2 regions of the Bacillus sp. JJ1122 genome follow, and region 1 is predicted to be linked to the other one. Evidence: riboswitches for the same ligand, from Rfam matches in the RefSeq annotation. Region 1 holds a riboswitch; the other holds the start of a gene.
The links. A riboswitch is a leader RNA that binds a small molecule or an ion and turns the genes downstream of it on or off. The one in region 1 is predicted to bind preQ1.
Positions count from the first base shown of each region.

Region 2: linked by a shared signal. The riboswitch ahead of V7201_RS02610 (QueT transporter family protein) and the one ahead of queC (7-cyano-7-deazaguanine synthase QueC) in region 1 are both predicted to bind preQ1.

Region 1 covers NZ_JBALQL010000026.1:50,661-61,200, forward strand. Annotated here, with positions in the region: gene V7201_RS15755 (selenium-binding protein SBP56-related protein) at 1-1,315, shown strand, start outside; gene V7201_RS15760 (hypothetical protein) at 1,333-1,965, shown strand; gene V7201_RS15765 (VUT family protein) at 2,022-2,561, opposite strand; gene queE (7-carboxy-7-deazaguanine synthase QueE) at 2,581-3,306, opposite strand; gene queD (6-carboxytetrahydropterin synthase QueD) at 3,299-3,775, opposite strand; gene queC (7-cyano-7-deazaguanine synthase QueC) at 3,778-4,431, opposite strand; PreQ1 riboswitch class I at 4,487-4,529, opposite strand; gene V7201_RS15785 (hypothetical protein) at 4,809-5,228, shown strand; gene V7201_RS15790 (hypothetical protein) at 5,242-5,703, shown strand; gene V7201_RS15795 (nucleotidyltransferase domain-containing protein) at 5,751-6,464, opposite strand; gene V7201_RS15800 (SDR family oxidoreductase) at 6,501-7,268, opposite strand; gene V7201_RS15805 (hypothetical protein) at 7,523-8,032, shown strand; gene V7201_RS15810 (PaaI family thioesterase) at 8,109-8,603, opposite strand; gene V7201_RS15815 (aldo/keto reductase) at 8,739-9,659, shown strand; gene V7201_RS15820 (methyltransferase) at 9,708-10,310, opposite strand.
Region 2 covers NZ_JBALQL010000003.1:62,131-72,670, reverse strand. Annotated here, with positions in the region: gene V7201_RS02645 (efflux RND transporter permease subunit) at 1-2,531, opposite strand, end outside; gene V7201_RS02640 (2-phosphosulfolactate phosphatase) at 2,805-3,563, shown strand; gene V7201_RS02635 (M20 peptidase aminoacylase family protein) at 3,641-4,741, shown strand; gene V7201_RS02630 (LysM peptidoglycan-binding domain-containing protein) at 4,808-6,226, opposite strand; gene V7201_RS02625 (MarR family transcriptional regulator) at 6,504-6,887, shown strand; gene V7201_RS02620 (LysE family translocator) at 7,088-7,684, shown strand; gene V7201_RS02615 (NUDIX hydrolase) at 7,737-8,171, shown strand; gene V7201_RS02610 (QueT transporter family protein) at 8,222-8,707, opposite strand; PreQ1 riboswitch class I at 8,714-8,758, opposite strand; gene V7201_RS02605 (GNAT family N-acetyltransferase) at 8,852-9,334, shown strand; gene V7201_RS02600 (DsrE/DsrF/DrsH-like family protein) at 9,568-9,963, shown strand; gene V7201_RS02595 (protein phosphatase 2C domain-containing protein) at 10,177-10,540, opposite strand, start outside.

The DNA of each region.
Region 1 (10,540 bases):
ACCCGAAAACTTAGCTTATGTAGCATTGTTAGATCCAGACGCAATTGGTGTTGTTGATCTTGATCCTGCTTCCCCTTCTTACGGAAACCTGATTTATAAACTTGATTTACCTGGTGTTGGGGATGATGAGCTTCACCATTTTGGCTGGAATGCCTGCAGCTCCGCGCTGTGCCCAACCGCTTTTCATCCACAGTTGGAAAGGAGGTACTTAGTTCTTCCCGGCATCCGTTCCTCACGTATATATATAGCTGATACAAAGCCTGACCCCCGAAAACCAAAAATCATCAAAACGATTGAGCCTGAAGAAATTAAAAAACGAACTGGCTACAGCCGCCTTCACACGGTTCACTGTGGTCCAGAAGGTATTTTCATAAGTGCTCTTGGTGCAGCTGAAGGTGATGGCGGACCTGGCGGCATACTCCTGCTTGATCATTTCAATTTTAATGTATTGGGTGCCTGGGAAATGGACCGAGGTCCTCAGCACTATGCATACGATTTCTGGTGGCATATTGCTCATGATGTGACTGTATCAAGCGGTTGGGCGACTCCGGATTTATTTGAAAATGGATTGAACCTGGACGCACTGCTGCAAAGGAAATATGGTCACAGCATACATTTTTTTGATAGCCGCACCCGAAGCCATATTCAGGAAATTGATTTTGGAGACCAGCATCAAATGGTTCTTGAATTGAGGCCTGCCCATAATCCCCGCAAGACATATGGTTTTGCAAGCGTGGTTGTCGATGTAACGAATCTAGCGAGTTCCATCTGGGTCTGGTATCGCGAAAACGGGAAGTGGGAGGCAAAGAAAATTATAGAAATTCCGGCTGTCCCAACACCAGCTGACCAGCTTCCTCCTGCTTTAAAGGATATTGGAGCTGTTCCACCATTGGTAACGGACATGGTCCTGTCGCTTGATGACAAATTTTTATATGTGAGCTGCTGGGGAACTGGAGAATTAATTCAATATGATGTCAGTGATCCATTTAACCCTAAACATATTGATACGGTTAAAATTGGCGGCATTGCAACACCTGTCCCCCACCCATCTGGTAAACAAATCACAGGAGGACCACAGATGGTCGAATTAAGCCGGGATGGGAAGCGGGCTTATTTTACAAACTCCCTTTATAAAGCGTGGGATGAACAATTTTATCCTGATGGAATCCATGGAGCTATGGTAAAAGTGAACATAAAACCCGAGGGTGGAATGGAAATAGATGCAGACTTTCTAATTGAGTTCGAAGGAATGAGAGCTCACCAAATCAGGCTTGAAGGCGGCGATTGTTCTACCGATACTTTTTGCTATCCGTGAATCGGGAGTGAATACAATTGGAAGGTTTATTTTCATATGAAAGCCAGATGGCCGCAGCCGCTCTCCTTGGTGCATTTCATGGCATTAACCCAGCAATGGGATGGTTATTCGCAGTCTTTTTAGCCATTCATAGAAGTCAAAAACGCGTTTTGTTTTATGCAATCATTCCAATTGCCACAGGCCAAATTTTAGGAGACGGGCTTGTTATTGCCGCTCAGACATTTGCACGTTTCCATTTGCCTGCTGGCACTGTTCACTTATCTATAGCTGCATTCATCGTTATTTATGGTATATACAGGCTGTTTCGGTATTACCGTCATTTCAAGTGGGCTGGCGGATTGAATGTAGGTTATGGTCAGCTAATCCTCTGGTCATTCCTGGCCTCATCCACACATGGATCTGGGCTCTTATTTGCACCATTTATTCTTGAAGCTTCAAGCATCATGGACCTTGTGCCATTATGGATCGTGCACGAAATGGCTATGTTAACTTCCATGACTGTTATTTCCCTGTCAGTCTATCATTTAGGAATAGCCAAATTTAAAAAGTATCTAGTCAATTTCGAATTGGTCTGGGCGATTTTATTAATTGCTGTTGGTGTTTTATTATTCGTAATGGGCGGAGGTATGGGGCAAGAACATATTCATTGATTGTAAGGTAAATAGAAAAAAGGTGCTGAATTCTTCATTCAGCACCTTCTGTCATTTTAATTTGAAACAGCTTTATTGTTGAATATATTGCTTATAGGGTTCAACAGCATCGCGCCAATTGCCTGAATGAGCGTTTTCACAATCACCTGTCCTAAGATGGCTGCAGGCACTGCTTCCCAAGGAAGGAAATTTGCTCCGATGGGGCTTAAGCCAATAACAACAAAGATAACAGAATCAAGCAGTCCCCCAACCAAACCACTGTAAAATACTCTCCAGCTCATTGGCAGCTTAAGCCTCGTGTAAATTTCAGTATCAGTCGTTTCCGCTACGGCAAAGCTCAATGCGGAAGCAAATACAATTAAAAGTGTATCTCCCAGGATGTAAGATACTATAGCTGATAGTACAAGTGCTGCACCGATGAATAGATACGTCTTGGCACGGCCATATTTATTCTGGACAAGGTCACGGAAAATAAATGTGGCACCAATGAGCAATGTTCCCATTGGCACAATGAACATTCCTAAGTGAAGCGGCGCAAATGCCGCGGTTATAACATTTGCGGTAATAATCGAAATTAAATAAAAAAAGATTCTCATCTTCTTCCCTCCTATTAATCTAAACTCCCCTTTTGTTTCCCCAGATGTACGTATGCAATTGAGGCAAGATCCTGACGTTCTTCAGGTCATGGTCCATCATTGCTTTATTGACAAGCCATTCATATTTACCAAGTAAGCTTGAAACTAACTTCTCATCTTCTGATGTAGTAATATCATCATTTCCAACCTGTAAAAAGAATGGAATTTCCGGGTACCTCATGTGGATTGTTTTGGCATACTCATAATCTGCATCATTAAAGACAACGACCTTCAAGCTAACATTTTGGTCTGTCTGAAGTTGAACACGATCAATGATAGTATCCAAAATTTTATAATCTGTAATCATTCCTGAACTTGGCGGTTTTGGGGAAAGTGTAAGTTCATCGATTTGTAAAAACCAATCCTGCCACCTGCTGCCCTGGGTCTCCAGACAAATTTTAATGTTTTTCTCTTTTAGCAAAGCAATCAAACTAGATAAATTGGTTAAGAGAGCTGGGTTTCCGCCTGATATCGTTACATATGAAAAGCCTTCGCCGCCAAGCGACTGCAAATGCGCCAAAATTTCCTCGGCGGTCATCTGCGTGATCAGATCTTTTCCCGACCCATCCCATGTAAAAGAAGAATCGCACCATGCGCACGAGTAGTCACAGCCAGCGGTTCGCACGAACATGGTTTTCTGGCCGATAACCATCCCTTCACCCTGGATGGTGGGGCCAAATATTTCGATAATTGGTATCTTACTCAAGCTCCATCCACTCCCGTCTTGCTTCGGCATAGCTTGTAGGAGTTTCATAGAGGCGAACGAACTCCACCCTGGCTCCATCATATTGATCCTGTCTTTCAATAAGGGCTTCCGCCATTTTTTCATAAATCCAAACCACCATATTTTCGGCAGTTGTATTCATCGGAGGAAGCGTTTCATTTAAGTATTTGTGATCAAGATAGATTTCAATTTTTGACTTCCATATTTCTTTAATATCGCCAAAGTCGATCATCAGGCCGCGCTCATCGACAAAGCCGCTCAGTCCAAAAATAACTTTATAGGTATGACCGTGCAGATTCTTGCACTTCCCTTCATAAGCATGAAGGTGATGAGCAGAATCAAAGGTGAACTCCTTGCTGACAAGCACACGTTTTGAATGATATTTTAATTGTTCTCTCTTGATATCCTGATCAATTTTTTGAAGCTGTTCTACAATACGGAAACCGAACATGATTAAACAGCTCCTTCCAAGAACTCATCGAGCCCCTTTTTTCTCAGCAGACAGGCCGGGCAGACACCACATCCGTCAGCTATGATGCCGTTATAACAAGTTAAGGTCTTGGTACGGACAAAGTCAAAAGCACCCAATTGATCTGCGAGCTTCCACGTTTCCGCTTTATTCAGCCACATTAGAGGCGTGTGTATGACAAAATTCTCGTCCATCGAAAGGTTCAATGTGACGTTCAACGATTTAACGAATATATCCCTGCAATCCGGGTATCCGCTGAAATCTGTTTCACAAACACCAGTCACGATGTGTTTGGCATTTACCTGGCTTGCCAGCACACCTGCAAAGGACATAAACAATAAGTTTCTCCCTGGTACGAAGGTTGACGGCAAGCCTCCGTCTTCCCCGTCCTTCACTTCTATTTCATCTCTTGTCAGTGCATTAGGTGCTAACTGATTTAACAGACTCATATCAAGAATATGATGTCTGATTCCGAGTTCTTTCGTAATTTCTTTCGCGCAATCAATTTCTGTCCGGTGCCTCTGGTTATAATCAAAGGTTACCGCTTCTACTTCTGCAAATTGCCCCATCGCCCAGAACAAACATGTAGTACTGTCCTGGCCGCCGCTGAAAACAACTACGGCTTTTTCATTTTTCATTCTGAAAATCTCCTTTTAAACGGAAAAAACAGTACTACTAAGACAGCAGTACTGTTTATCCTTAGTTTTTTTGAGAGGGTAGCTAGAACCTCTTCCGTAAAGACGGATTTATGTGATTTTGAACTAATTTATTTTATCATACATTTTATAATTGGGAAGCTTTTTTTATTCCGGAATTCCTTATATCTTCTTATTTCAACTTCTTTTTCTAGAAATCCCCTCCTTTCAACACCATATTGGAAAACAACAATTAAAACGGGTGCAGTCTGAAATTTTTCTATACCGGATGTGAAAAATCAGCTGAATTACTATTGAGAAGGGAGAAGTGTTGAAACACTATTGAATCCATTCTGCATACATTGAACGTGAGGTGATTTATGATGCCGGAATGGATTGTTGCATTCTTTCCAGTGAATTTTTTATCAGCATACGTTTTGTACATTTACCTTTACAATCGAAGGGAGCAAATTGGTTTTCATTTGGGGATGAATATCGCCATGGTTGCCGGGGGAGGAATGGCACTTGGTACCGGGCTCATTTTCATCAATCTTTATCCATTGTATTTTCTTGAGGCTACCCTTGTTGCAGTGATAATTGGAAGTCTAACTGGCATCTTCTTTGGCAACCTATTTGACTGCCAAACCTTATTGACCGGGTATATTAACGGACTAATGATGGGGATTATGGCTCCAATGATCGGAGCAGCTGCCTCTGAGGGAATTCTTTTCTTGTTGATGATCGAAATATTTATCATAAGCAGCTTTTGCTTAGTGGCTGCCTTTGCCTACAGGGGTTAGATGGAGGTCTTCAATGCAAATCATCTTAATTTCTACCACTTTTGTTAATGTTGCCTTCGGTGTTTGGCTATATTTTGTACTGAGTAAGTGCAAGTTTTTATTAAACGACAGGTTTGGCTACATCTCGGTTAAGACTTCCAGCAGCACATTAAGTCTTGTTGCCTCTTTGAACCTTTTTTTGCTTTTTCCTGCTGATTTTGAGATAACTGGTCTGCTCAATCTATTGCTGGGAATAGGAATAGGATGGCTGTTTGGTTCACTGTTGAATGCCCAAACATTGATAGCGGGAATTTATAATGGCGGAATGGGGGCGATTATGGGAACAATGGCAGGTGCGGTTGTCATGAATCCGGCTATTTGCGGGTTGCCTTCAACGATTCTTTCTGAACAGGAAATCATCATTTTCTTTGCGTTGTTAAGCATATGTATCCAAGGAATAACGGCATTCATGCTTCTGTTTTCTTTCAGGGCTTGAATTCTCATAAAAATAAAGAATAAAGCAGCCTGCTTGGCTGCTTTTGTTTACTTTATCGAAAACCCTTCAAATAATTTACCTCCAAAAGGTTCTAAAATGGAGTCTGCAAGCTCAACGACCTGACTTTTTTCTCCACTTTTATAATAGTTGTCAAAGGCTTGAACAAAATAGTTTGCAAAGTGTGGATCAAATTTGGTTAATTCCCTGAACATCCATTTTGAATTTCCAATCCAATGTTTATTTGTCCTTAGCACAAATTCATGTAAAAGATCAGCCAAGGCATTTGCAATAAAGAGTTCTTCAGCTCTTTTTGTTGAGCCGATGAAATCATCAAGTGTATCTGTAATAAAATAGCGCTTCATTTCAATCTCTTTTTCTGTCCACAATTCAGGCCCATTTTCGATTATGGATGCTGCTTCCTCTCTGATCGCTGGCAATATCTCGCTGTCCTTGAGAACTATTCCTTCAGAAACCATCCTTGGCAAGCTTGGTCTTGCCCTTTTAACGTCACTTTCGAAAAATATTTTATACGAATGGAGATTATGGACAAAAACCTCGACTGGCCAGCCAAATGTTCTTAATGATTCCCTGTAAGGTGACGTCACCTTACAATCAAAAATCACTATATCTAAATCTGAGGTTGGTGTTGCTTCCCCCCTGACTACACTGCCTGCAAGCAGCGCGGCATCACATAATGGGAAACGATCTTTAATAAATCTCTTTGCAGCCTCGATAGGTGCCGGTATGATTTGCGTATCCATGCTTCTTTCCCCTCTAATCCCATATTAAATAATTCATTATCGTAAAAATCCACCTTCTGAATGAAGGATTTGACCAGTAATCCATTCAGCCTCTTCACTTGCCAGGAATTTTACCAGTTTAGCTGCGTCCTCAGCCTTTCCTACACGCCCAAATGGAAACCTCAGCAACAGTGCTTTTTTTGTCTCTTCATCCATCCATCCTGTGTCGGTAGGGCCTGGATTGACAGCATTTACGGTAATGCCTCTTGAAGCCAATTCCGCCGATAAAGTTACCGTCAATGCATCGATCGCTCCTTTTGTAGTGGCATAAGCCAGTTCTCCTGGCATGGGTCCTCTAAACTGTCCCGAGGTCATATTTATGATTCTTCCGCCAGTACTTTTGTTAAACTTCCTGGCAAATTCAATGCTCAAGAGTGTTGTGGCCCGAATGTTGACTAAATAATGCCGGTCCAATTCTGCTGGTGTCAGATTGGAAAAGTCATTGCTGGTAGAATAGGCCGCATTGTTCACCAAAACATCCGCGGGGCGCCCAACTGCAGTAAGTGATTCAAAAAGCTTTTGTGGTGAGTCATCCTTGGTCAAATCCAATTCCATGCAGAAAGATTTCACACCCATTAGGTCAAGTTCATCTTTTAGTGCCTGGGGTTCTTCATTCAAAATACCCCAGGGCATTTCCTTGTCATATTCAGTCCAATAAGTGAAAAATATATCAAAGCCACAAGCTGCCAGCTCGCGACATATTTCAGCACCAATACCCTTCAATCGGCTAGCTCCAGTAACAATCGCGATTTTATTCTCTCTCAAACTAGTACCTCACCTTCTAAAACATAATGTTATTTTAATTATTATAGAACGACCATATTTTGTCGATACAAAAATGGGGATCGAACCAACGGAATCGAAAACACTACTGATCAATATGAGAAGTAGCCTTGATGAATTCTTCTGAACAGGACAAATGTTAAAGCTGATTACTTTTGTCAAGGCTTGATGTTTCATATAAAGAAGCGAGTGGTATTTTACTAAATAGAATAGACACGACAAGGAGGTTATATTGAATGCCTTTTTCTATGAGATATCAGGCCATTCCCCTCAGTTTGACCATCCTGATCGGGTCAGGCTGCAGCAGTGAAGATGCAGAGCAAAGTGCAAAACAAATTGAAGAAGAAACAAAAAACGCAGCTGCAGTAACTGGTGAAAAAACAAAGGAAGCAGCGGAGAAAATTAAACAGGAAACACCAGTAATCATCCAGAATATGAAGGATACTTATAAAAAAAGCGAGCAAGAAGTTAAAGACAATACTCTTCAAAAAGGTGATACCGCAATCGTCCAAAGTGATGCTTATCTGGCGCTTACTCCAAAAGCTTATGACGAATTGTATAAATTGATAGAGGTTAACGACGTTGATGGCGTTGATAAAATCGTGAGTGAAAATCAGGTGGAAGAAATTAAAGAAGATAGTGAAGTGGAAATCTTGGAAAGAGACATACGCCGTACGAAGGTAAAAATGAAAGAATCTGGTGATGAAGGATATTTGCCTACCTCTTTGTTAGAACCCGTAAAATAATAGGTTATCAGAAAACCCAGAATATAATATTCTGGGTTTGTTTGGGGTTAATCTACAATAAAATATCAACTACGTTCTAGTTATCCTGCTCCTTTGCCGTAAAACTGCTGGGCATTACAACAGCAACAACCTTTCCCCTTGCACATAGCGTATCTCCTGCAAACACCTCTGTTTCTACTTTAAATTTCTTAGGGTGGATTTCCTGTACAGTGCCAATTGCTTTCAAAACAGTACCGTGCGGAGTCGGTTTCAGGAAATCAACGTGTAAAGAAGCAGTTACAAATCTAGGCGGTTCTGCTGAATCCCCAGGCTCATGTCCATTCTTCCTGTGCAGAGCCAGTGCCGCAGAGCCAGTTCCATGGCAGTCTATGAGTGACCCAATCAGCCCTCCGTAAACAAAGCCTGGCAATGCCATATGCTCCGGTTTTGGAGCGTAAATCGTCATCGTTTTGTCTTCAAGCCAGCCGGTCCGAAAGTGATGTCCTTGCTCATTCATTCTGCCGCAGCCATAACACCATGCAAAGTCTTCAGGATAATCATCTTGTATTGCTTTCAACACTTTCTCTTCCATATTCATTCCTCCTCTTCCAGTATCCCAATCTTTAGTAATTCTTCTTGCGATGGCAGAATCCTTTAATATTCGTAAAATTTCAGCAATAAATGAACTCATGTTATGATTGATCTATTACTTTTACGAGGTGATAGGATGAAGTACAGAAGGTTAGGAAAAACGGATTTGGACATATCGGTCGTTGGGATTGGTACGTGGCAATATGGAGGTGAATGGGGTAAAGAATTTACTCAATATGAGGTCGATGCCATCTTAAATAAAGGCAACGAAACCGGAATCAATTTCATTGATACTGCAGAGTGCTATGGAGATCACCTGTCTGAATCACTGATTGGAGACTATCTTAGCCGGAGCAAGCGTGAAGATTGGATAGTGGCTACGAAATTCGGTCACCATTTTCACAATAATTTTGACCGGACAAGACATTGGAGTGCAAGCGATGTACTCTCTCAGCTAGACGCATCATTAAAATCCTTACAAACGGAATACATAGACCTTTATCAGGCCCATTCCTGTACTGATGAAGAATTTAACAACGATGAGCTCTGGACGATGCTTGATAAGCAGGTACAGGCAGGGAAAATACGGCACCTTGGGATCTCCCTCAGGTCGAATGAAGAAAGCTACCAAACAGATCACGCATCTAATGCTAATGTGGGAGCTATTCAAGTTGTTTATAATCGGCTCGATCGAAAGCCTGAGGATAGGATTTTTCCTTCTAGCGAAAGGCAAAATCTTGGAGTGCTTGCACGGGTCCCGCTTGCCAGCGGTTATTTGAGCGGTAAGTACAAGCCAGGTGCCGTTTTTAGAAGTGACGATGTTCGTTCAAAGCATGATCTTGAAGAAACAGCGAGTCTTTTAAAGCAAGTTGAAGAAATAAGCCGGACGGAAGTACCCCATGATATACCGATGGCTACCTGGGCGTTAGCTTGGTGCTTGAAACATTATGCCGTAACAGCCGTAATTCCAGGGTGTAAATCTCCTGAGCAGGTTGAATTGAATGCGAAAGCAGCCGAACTGGCAAATGATGACCATCCGCAAAATACAAGAAAATAACAAACCTAGCCTCAGTAACAAATACTGGGGCTAATTTATTTTATACCTTTATTCAAAAGACAGGCGGTACACCAAAAAACGCTCATTCGGATTCTGGTCAGGCAGATTAAATTCTTTTACCATCGTAAAAGGGCTCTGGGTTTCCAAATAGTAAATATAATCCTCTGATGGGTAGTATAAGATAATATCTACTTCCCTGCTGTTTTCCTCAATAGAAAGCAAGATGTTTTTAACCACACTCATAAAAATTTGTACGGAAAAAGGATTGAAAAAATAAAATCGATTTTCTGATGGCCTGATTTTATATTCCTCAGCCAGACTGCAAACAAATTGAATTTTTTCTGCCCTGTTTCTGTGATATTTCAAATAGCGATCTTTATTTTCAATTGCTTCGTAATAAAAAGCCTCATTCATTTCGATTCCAATTACATTGGTGTTAAAAAGGTAATTAAGAAAGAAATTTAACCTTCCCTTACCGCATCCAAAATCGACAATTGTGTCATTTGCATTGAGATGAAAATCCTTGAAGAAAGATTCCAATGCGGCATAAGGTGTTGGTTCATATTTGTGGTAATGCAGAGACTTATTAAAACCCATCTGATCTCCAGTCGTTCTGACATTCAGTATCTTATCCAAATGTTGTTCCAACATAAAAAAACTCCTATCAATGGTTAGGTAGTATAAGCTCTACTGACCTAATAAAAACTATACCACATAAACATTTTGGTAGTTGCTGCAGCTTAACTCCAATGCTGCTCCGGCGCTTTCTGTCTTTAGCAACATGTAATTTTCAACTGGGATTCAATGCTTTTTCGTCGTTGATTTTCTTATCCTATAATCTTTCTGAAACTCTTTTATTATCTTTGAAAGTCTTTCATTTC
Region 2 (10,540 bases), on a different contig from region 1:
AAGATGGATATAGCCAGTATCAAGATCATATCCTGCACCAATTCCTGCTGAGCCTCAAGGTCCCCTGCTGGAGAAATGCTATAGCCTGCCGGAACATCGTATCGGTCCATCAGCTTCTGGACTTCGCGGTTGATCGCTCCGAGATCCTTTCCTTCAATATCAGCTGAAATCGAGACATAGCGTTCGCCATCTCTATGCGTGATTTGATTTGGGTTCTCTTCACTCTTCAGGGTTATGAACGACGATAATTTTTGTTCTCCAGTTGAAGTAGGCACCTTCATATTCAAAAGAGCCGAATTAGTGGCTGTCTTTTCGTCCCACTTCACTGTTAACGGAACATTTTCCTCATCAATCTTCATTTCTCCTAACGGCATTTGTAAAAAGGCCTGCTCAATATATTGCTTGATTTGCAGCTGAGATAAACCAGCCTTCTCCATTTCGGCTTCATTCAATTGTACGACCTGTTCAACAGAAGTGCGTTCAATTGAATTTTCGACTCCAACAATCCCATCAATTTCTTTAAGCTCTTTTATGAATCCATCAGAAATGGATTGCAGTTCTTTAAAATCCTCACCAGTGATGTTCACCTGCACTGGGTACCCTCCGCCAGAGGACATTGCAGACTGGACGTTCTTAATAGGCAGTTTTCCCTCAAGACTCCGTAAGGCTTTAAAGATTTCTTCATTCACCTCTTTTTGGTCCTTCGTAATATCGTCGCCTTTTGTCATGTTAATAATTGTGTACATCATGCTTCCATTATCCATGACATAATTGGTTTCAACGTCTGTGACAGCCTCCAGCGACCTGTTGATCTCCTTGACGATTTCTTCTTTGTCTTCAACTGTTAAACCGTTCTCCAGATTGACCATGATCTCAGCATAGCGGTTCATCATATCCGGCATGATGGTCATTGGAATCTTTGTCACGAGCAGCAGCGAGCCTGCGAACATGAGGAAAAATAACCCGATGACCGCAAAGCTGTAACGCTTTTTCTTTATTGTCCAAGAGACTGCACGGCTGTATGCACGAAGCAATGGACCATCCTTTTTGGCTTTTTCCTGCTTCTTCAGCTTTAAGAATTTCTCTGATAATGAAGGAATCAGGGTGAAAGCGACGATTACTGAGCTAATTAATGTAATAGCAACGACTGCTGACAGCATGATCATGAACTGTCCCATTTCACCGCCTAGCAAGCCGATTGGCAGGAACACAACAATCGTTGTCAGCATGGATGCAATCACTGCTGCAGAAACTTCTTTTGTTCCTTCGATCACAGCATCAAAATTTGATAATCCACTTTCTTTTTTTCGGTAAATGGATTCAAGAATAACAATCGATGAGTCGACCATCATCCCGATTCCAAGTCCAAGGCCAATCAAAGTTAACATGTTGAAGCTGTAGCCAAACATCCACATCGCTGCAAAAGTAAGCAATACAGATGTAGGAATCGACAAGCCCACAATCAATGTAGCGCGGATATTTTTCAAAAACAGCAGAAGGACGACAACCGCAATCGCTCCCCCGATCAGGATATTGCTTGTGACACCGTCAATCGATTCCTTGACATAATCAGCTTGCGCCACCATTTCATTCAATTCAAAGCCTTTAACCAGATCATCTTCACGGATTTTTTTAATTTCCGCACGGACTGCTTCGGCCATTTCAATCTGAGTGGCATCCGATACACGGCCAACCTGAACGAAGACAAAATCCTTCGATCCATTTTTCCAGACAGAAGACGAGCTTTCAACCGGTTTAATTGAGACCTTTGCAAGATCAGCTAACTTAACAAAACCTGCAGACGTCGGGATTTTTAGTTCTTTTACATCTTCAACCGATGCAAGCTTTGTATTCCATCTTACAGAGGGTGAATGATTATCATCACTAAGCTGACCAATTGTTGCTTCCGTATTCACCTGCTGGATGATGCCGATTACTTGCTGGACATCCAGCCCCTTTTTCACAATCTCATCGCGATTCAGTTCAATCGAAACTTCATGTTCAACAATCCCGCTTATTGAAACATCGCGAACTTCAGGTAAGTCTTCTAACCTGGGTTCAAGTACGTCCTTAGCAAAAGCGGTCATTTTCTCCATATCGGTACCAGAAACATCCATGAAAAATTCATAGCTCTGACTTGTGCCATATTGACCTGCTGCAACATCCTTCACTCCAGAAAGCTCAGCAGTAGAGGAATTGACGATTGATTCTACTTCCTTGAATAAGTCTTCACCGCGTCCCCGCTCAAATGTCAGCTGGAAGGAGCTGCGGCCGATGCTGCTGGTCGTCTCGATATCTTCAACACCCTCAAGACCAAGGATCTGTTTTTCGAGAGGGGTGGTTATGGTGCGTTCAACTTCAATTGCAGGCATTTCCCCGGCGTTAATTTCAACATAAGCACCGTCCATTTCCATGGAAGGAAGCAATTCCTTATCGAGTTTGATTACTGCGAAGCTGCCAATCAATAAAACTAATACAACCATTAAGCTGATCAAGATTTTTCTTTGCACAATAAATTTTAATAATCCCATATAATCCTCCTGATATTATCGTAAAATAGGAATGTAAAAAATTTCTATTTTATGCACCCGAAGACAAATCATACGTATACAGACGCTAGTAATGAGTCCCGGTTTTAAATAGTAATTATTTAGCATTCCTTTAAGATGTTTCCATTTTATCCCTAGAAAGGAAGATTCATAATGAGCCAGAGACAGATTTTCGTATAAGACTTAAGGCTGAGGAGGAATAGGCATCTAAAACGAGAATATATAATCTTTCATAATGAAATTTGAGGTGATCTTATGTTTGACCAATCTCCTTTTGAGTGCCGGGTGGAGTGGGGAAGGCGAGGGGCGCGTGAAGCTGCAGAACGTGGGGACATTGTCATTGTTGTAGATGTCCTTAGTTTTTCCTCAACGGTTGTTTCAGCTCTGAATGCCGGAGCAGTAATCTATCCTTATCCCCCAGACCTTGATGGTAAAAGTTACGCCGAAAGCGTTGGTGCTGAATATATTTTAGGCAGGGCGGAAGCAGCACGGGCTGGAAAGCCTACTTTGTCTCCAGTAACCTTCAACAATGGCCATCGAAATAACAGTTATGTATTATCGTCGCTTAATGGAGCCTATTGTACCTGGATCTCATCAAAGGTTCCGGCTCTGCTAATCGGCTCATTGCTCAATGCCTCAGCAGTCGCGTCGGCAGCTAACAAAATAAAACAAGTATCAGGAGCGGCAATCACGGTCGTACCAAGCGGGGAAATGTGGAATGATGTAAGGGAAAATGAAGACAGGCTGCGGCCTTCCATCGAGGATTACCTCGGTGCAGGAGCCATTCTCTCCAAATTGGAAGGTGAAAAATCACCAGAAGCTCAAGTATGTATTGCTGCCTTGAACGGGACGAAGGAAAATTTATCACAGCTTATCTGGGATTGCGGCAGCGGACGTGAGTTGCGCGAACGTGGATATGAAGCCGATGTCCTTCATTGCGCAAGACTGGATGTAACAGAAGCAGTTCCTATTTTAGTAGATGGCCGCTTCAAAGGATGGACCATTGATAAATAAAAGTACTTCTAAAATTCATAGGAATAAAAACAGTTTGGGATTATAATAGGTTTTAAAATCAGACAGGAGTGGACAACTTGGATCAAAGTTCAATTGAAGCTCGTATACTAGAGTGGTTCGACCACTTTCATACATATCCAGAGGTAAGCTGGAAGGAATATAAAACAACGAAGAAAATAGCTGGAATCCTTGAGGAGTTAGGTGTCCCATATAAAAAGTTCGACGATGTGACAGGATTGGTGGCCGAGGTTGGAACAGGTGAGGAAGTCATTGCTGTCAGAGCAGATATTGATGCTTTGTGGCAGGAAGTAGATGGTGTATGGAAGGCAAACCATTCCTGCGGACATGACGCTAATATGTCGATGGTGCTCGGAGCAATGCTCTATATAATGGAAAAAAAGCCATCTAAGAGAATCCGGTTTATTTTCCAGCCAGCAGAAGAAAAGGGCAATGGAGCTATTTCGATGATCGAGCGCGGTGCCATTCAGGATGTCACCCATTTGTTCGGCGTCCATCTTCGTCCTGTGGAAGAACTCCCATTAGGCAAGGTTGCTCCGTCCATCCACCATGGCGCAGGCACCTTCCTTGAAGGCAAAATTATCGGAGTTGATGCCCATGGGGCGAGGCCGCACCAAGGAAAGAATGCAATCGACGTGATCGTTGCCCTGCAGCAAATGTTGAAATCGATCTATGTTTCACCATTTGAGCCTCATTCTGCTAAACTTACGAAAATCATCGCAGGCGGCGATAATTTAAATATCATACCAGGCAATGCTGAGTTTGCGATTGACTTGAGAGCCCAGAAAAATCATGTATTGCAGCAGCTGCAAGAATCAATCGAAGAAAAACTGGCAGGACTGCAAAAGCTTTACGGAGTCGAAATTACATGGAACTGGCTTGATTTAGCTCCTGGTGCAGAAGTGTCTTCTGAAGCAGAAGCGATTGCTGCTGAGGGAATAATTGAATCCATAGGTAAGGACGCTCTAGCAGCTCCTGTCGTTACATCAGGCAGCGATGATTTTCATTATTATACGGTGAAGCAGCCGGAACTGAAAGCAACCATGATTGGAGTAGGAGCAAATCTTGCCCCAGGCCTCCACCATCCAAAAATGGGCTTTGATCATTCCGCGCTTAACATTGGAGCGAGGGTGCTGGCAGAAACTGTTTTAAGAGCGTAGACTTGGTAAAAACAGTTTAGGTCATCCCATAAGAAATAGTGCCTGGCAAAGCCGCCAGGCACTATTTTACGTTAATTTTTTTATATTAAAATTGTCCTCAAGCAAAGTCCAGTTCTGCGGGAATGGGTAGCCCAAAACCCAGTAGCTGACTCCTCGAAGGTTGTATTGTTTGATAGTATCAAATTTTGCTTGGGCACTTCGGGCGTCCTCGAACCAGACTTCGTGTCCTCGGCCTTGTTCATCATTATAACGGAAGAAAGGCGATGCAGCAGCTGAATCATATTGAATCGATGCGCCGTATTTGATCGCTCGGCTGACAGCTTCCTGAGGGCTGTATGTTTCAGCTTCCTGGCCCTCGACGTGAGGGATGACCCAGTCGCGGGCGTACAGCTGGAAGCCCATCAGGATTTTGTTCCTAGGGATGACAGTAACAGCGTAGTCAAGCACACGGCGGATTTCGTTCAATGGTGAAACGGCACGCGGCGGTCCGAAGCGGTAGCCCCATTCATACGTCATCAGTACGACGAAGTCTGCAATCCTGCCATGGGCTTGATAATCATGAGCTTCATATAACAGTCCCTTCTGGTCAGCGCTGATTTTCGGCGCCAGAGACGTCGACACAAAAAATCCTTCCTTATGCAGGGCATTTACGGCCGCCTGAAGGAATGAATTGTAAAGCTCGCGGTCAGCAGCCAATACATTTTCGAAATCAATATTCAAGCCGCGATAGCCTTTTTCACGCATGACGGAAAGAATATTGTCCAGAAGCTTTCCACGGTGCTCTTCACTTGCGAGTACTTCATGTGCGATATTATGTCCGGTTTCGGTGGCGGTAAAATTGGTGATCGACATCATTGGCAAAGCTCCTTTTGCAAGTCCTGTCTGGATGGCATCGGTGTCATCCTTCATATACAGGACGAGCGAACCGTCCGGCTGAATGACATAGGCAAAAGGCGCAATGTAGGTCAACAGGTCGGCCACTTCACCGACATATTCCACCGCTTTTTCATCGGAATGGTAGGTGAAGGCGTTCGATTCGATCGTTGGCTTCGGCCTGGGGATGGTGAGGATGGTTCCTGGATACAGTACGTTTGGATTCTGAATTTGATTGGCCCTGATGATCGATTGAACCGTAACACCATAACGCTTGCTAATCTGCCAGAGCGCCTCCCCGGATTGAACAGTATGCCGGATTGCAGGAATCCGCAGCACGGTACCTGGATAAATCAGTGCTGGATTAGTGATCCCATTCGCCCTGACGATCGCGTCAGCCGTCGTGCCGTAACGTTGTGCGATCGACCAAAGCGCTTCTCCCGATCTGACCGTATGGTATACATCATAGGATGGAATGATCAAGGCCTGGCCAACGACCAGTTGATTTGGGTTTTCCAATCCGTTGATATCTGTAATTTGCGTGATGGTCACTTGATAACGGCTCGCAATCTGCCATAATGACTCTCCTCTTTGGACAACATGAATGAACATAATGAACCTCCCCTGGGAAAAAGTCCTACAATAAGGTATGAGGGAAAAATAAATTATATGTTGGGAGGAGCCCGTTTATTAGCGTTCTTTTCTGTAGAGGATGCAGCATTTTATAAAAGGAAAAATATAAACAAATTGTTCAGTAATCATCTGGAGATAGAAGCTTCTAAATTGCGTTGTATTTTTATAAAAATTAACAAGGACTCACAATTCCTTATGGAGTAAAATAATGGAGAAGCAAGTGCAGCTATAACAAAACGTATAGGGAGTGGACCCGATGGGAGCATGGGGAACAGGGCTGTGGGAAGATGATTTGGCATGTGATATCCAGGATGAATGGAACGACCTTCTTGATGAAGGGATGAGTCCACGTAAAGCGGCGAAAATCATCTTGAAATCGTGGCTCGAGGAGTTGGAAGATTATGATGATGACTTGGAGCGTCAGCCTGATGAATCGATTCTATATATTTCACTTGCGGCCCTTCAAATGAGGCATAGATCATTGACGGTTGGGATTAAAAAGAAAACAATCGAGCTGATTGATAAAGGGGCGGATCTTGAATTGTGGGAAGACAGCGACATTCAGGATTACGATGAACGAAAGAAGTTTCTCGTTGAATTCAAGGAAAAGCTAGAACAGACACGGGCAAGGTTTTTTTGAAAACTATATATCATTCCATTCATGATCAAAATCAATAGGAATCAATAGAAATACCGATGGGTTATACACATCCTATTTGTACCAAAGCAAATATGGGTAAGCTGTATAGGAATGTGGATAAGTAAATGCATGAGGTAAAAAGGAGTTAAGTAACTCACCACGGCTTGTGGCAATGCCTCTCTCGAAAGGATTTATTAAGAATGTTATTGCTAAAAAGTATCATCCTTGGTTTTTCAGTATCAGCTCCGGTTGGGCCGATCGGGTTGCTTTGTATTCAAAGAGTCCTCTCTAGAGGGAAAACAGCAGGTATCTTGACAGGATTTGGAGCTGTGACGGCGAATATTATTTATGCGAGTATCGCCGCATTCGGTTTTTCGGTGGTATCAGCATTTTTGATCGAGCAACAGGCTCTTTTGAGGCTGATTGGATCTGCGTTTTTATTTTACCTGGGGGTAAAAACATTTTTTAAAAAGCCTGCCAGTACCGCAGCGAATCTGCAGGGTAAAAGCCTGGTAGGTATGTATCTATCTACATTCTTATTGATGATTACAAATCCGGTCACTATTCTAAATTTCACCGCGATGTTTGCGGGGCTGGGATTTGATCAGAGTTCAGATACAGGTTTGACTGCTGTAACGCTGATTGGCGGCGTATTTTTTGGTGCGGCCATATGGTGGGTAAGTCTTAGCCTCATTGTCAGCATTTTTAAAAATAAGATCACTCCGCATTTAGGTCTGGTCAATAAGATTGCTGGTTTGCTGATCATTGCGCTGGGGATTTTAGCGTTTGTAAAATAAAATTTTTATTAAAGACAGCCATAAAAAAGGCTCACAATATAGGGGGTACAGGGTGGATCTTTGGGTAGGTGCTGCTGGAGTCTGTATAAATGAACATGAGGAAGTGCTGATGGTTCGGCAGGGAAAAGAAGAGGAAGAAAAGCTTTGGGCTATTCCGGCAGGTGGGATAGACCTGAATGAAACTTCTGAAGAATGCTGCATCAGGGAAGTATTTGAGGAAACGGGATATGAAGTCGAAATCATCAGGCCTTTATACATAAAAACAGGTAACTCATTTGGGGTTGATATTAAGCTCCAGTTTTTTGAAGTGATGATAACAGGTGGCGAACCGCGGATTCAGGATCCGGACGGGCTGATCCATGAGATAGCGTGGAAAGAAGTAACTGGGATGAGCGAAGCGGATTTTGGTTTTCCTGAGGATCGGGAGTTTCTTCTAAATCTAATAAATGAAAAAAACCTTCGGGAGAACATATCCTTTCAGGCATGAAATGCAAAAAAAAACGCATGGATAATGGAATCCATGCGTTTTCACTATACTTAAACCAATTTTTCCAGATTCACGCGCTTGTGGATGGCGAGCATAACGGGGATGCCGACTGCCATCACCGTTAATTCGCCGGCAGCTGTTGTCAGCCAAGTGAACCAGAACGGCAATTGGAATGCCAGGTTCAATTCAATGGCGATCAGGAACATCGTGAAGGTGAAAACCAAAGTGTTCACGGCCATCCGTGCGATAATGCTCTTAATATATTTTGCTGTGAAAATTGTGACGAGCAATGAAATCACAGACTGGCCAACTCCGAAAACAAGGTCATAAGCGACCATCGGAGAAAAGAGCAGGTTCGTTAAAAATACGCCTAATACGATTCCATAAAAATATTTCTTATTGAAAACAATCAGGTGGTTGAACATTTCCGATACTCGGAATTGAACGTTCGTGAAGCCAAATGGCTGAATAATAGCAGAAACCGCAATATATAATGCAGCTAGGAGTCCGTTCCGGACAATCGTTCTCGTATTCATTCTTCATCTCTCCTAGTTTTTTAACGTGGGATGGTTACGAACCACGTTTGTTATGAAAGCCAATTTTAAATTATATAGGATAAAAGACCTTATCACAATACCATTTTCGTGTGCGGAAATAATAAAAATAAGGAGATTTTACAAATGGAAATTAGATCCTATGCAACAGCAGATGCCCCGGCCATTCTGAAATTGTTCAGAGAAACCATCCTAAGTGTTAACCATGGAGATTATACACAAGAGCAATGTGAAATCTGGGCTAATAGCTTTTCCAGTATAGAAAGTTTAGACAGCAGACTAAGAAACAGTTTTGCAGTGACAGCTGAGGTGGATTGGGTAGTGGCAGGTTTCGGAAACCTTAACTCCCAGAGGGAAATTGATCTCTTATACACACATAAAAACTATCAAGCGAGAGGCATTGGTTCAGCGATTTTAAGAAAACTGGAATCAGTTGCATGCTTGAAGGGATATGAGGAGCTGACCACAGAAGCCAGCATTACAGCTTTGGACTTTTTTCTTTCCAAAGGATACGTTGAGGTAAAAATGCAAAACAAGAGGGTAGGAGGAATCGAGTTTATTAATTTTATTATGAAAAAAACTTGTGACGAGCATAGGAGCAACACTTGATCACAGATTTTGATCTGCTAGAAAAATTTCTTTTAAAAACTCTTGTCTCTTCTGCCGCATAGTTTAGCGTGAATTTAAGCAAACCTGCGAACCAGACACAAAAACAGGATTGACCCTGCTTCATTTTTAGGTTATTATTATACCAATAGGGGTAACGGTATAATTAAATCGTCAAATTAAATTTATCCCTGAATAATATCAGGAATGGTTTTTAAATATAAGGAGGAATAACAATGAGTAAAAAAGTAGCAATTATCGCAAGTAATGGTGGCTTATTTGAGGCTTATAAAGTATTTAATATCGCAACAGCAGCGGCTGCCACTGATCAGGAAGTAGCTGTATTTTTTACATTTGAAGGCTTGAATTTAATCCATAAGGAAGCATACAAGCAGCTTCCTATGCCAGAAGGCAAAGAACACTTTGCAGAAGGTTTTGCAAAGGCCAACGTTCCTGCTATTCCAGAATTGGTTGAAATGGCCGTGGAAATGGGCGTTAAATTCATTGGCTGCCAAATGACAATGGATGTAATGGGACTTGAAAAAGAAGCTTTTGTTGATGGACTTGAAGTAGGCGGAGCTGTAACATTCCTAGAGTTTGCAACAGATGCAGATGTTACTTTGACTTTCTAAGTTTTTAACTCTTTTTGTAATCTTTGTTGCTATTTTAACGAAAGTAAAATGAGGTACCTTTGTTAAAACAGAAACAGAGTACCCATAACCCTGTAAAAGCAGACCCAAAGATCAATCAAAGGTGCGGCCATTTCCCAAATGCTTATGGGAAATGGTCGTTTTATTTTTTCTTGAAACGTTTTTATCCGAATGAACCTCTGTATCTATGAGATTTTACTGATTGCTGGCCAATGTAGCTTTCTCGGTTACATCCACCATCCAGGACACAATTGTCGTACTGTCACGAACATTGTTTTCCTGAATTCCTTTTAATAAAGTCTCAACGCTTTCTCCATTAGAAGATTTCGAGAAAACCCGGAAAATGTCCTGTGGATTGGAGAATCGTTCCCCAGGGCATTCTATTAAACCATCGGTTGTCAGCAAGAGATGATTAATGCCCTGCCGCAGTTCCTTTCTGCCGGTGCTGTAGCAGGGGACTGGCATCTCAAAAGTGTTCACCTGTCCAATCCACTCATAGAATTGCCTTTGATTTAATTGATGCTGACCGAAGGCGGTTAACTCGGGGTGATGTAAATAT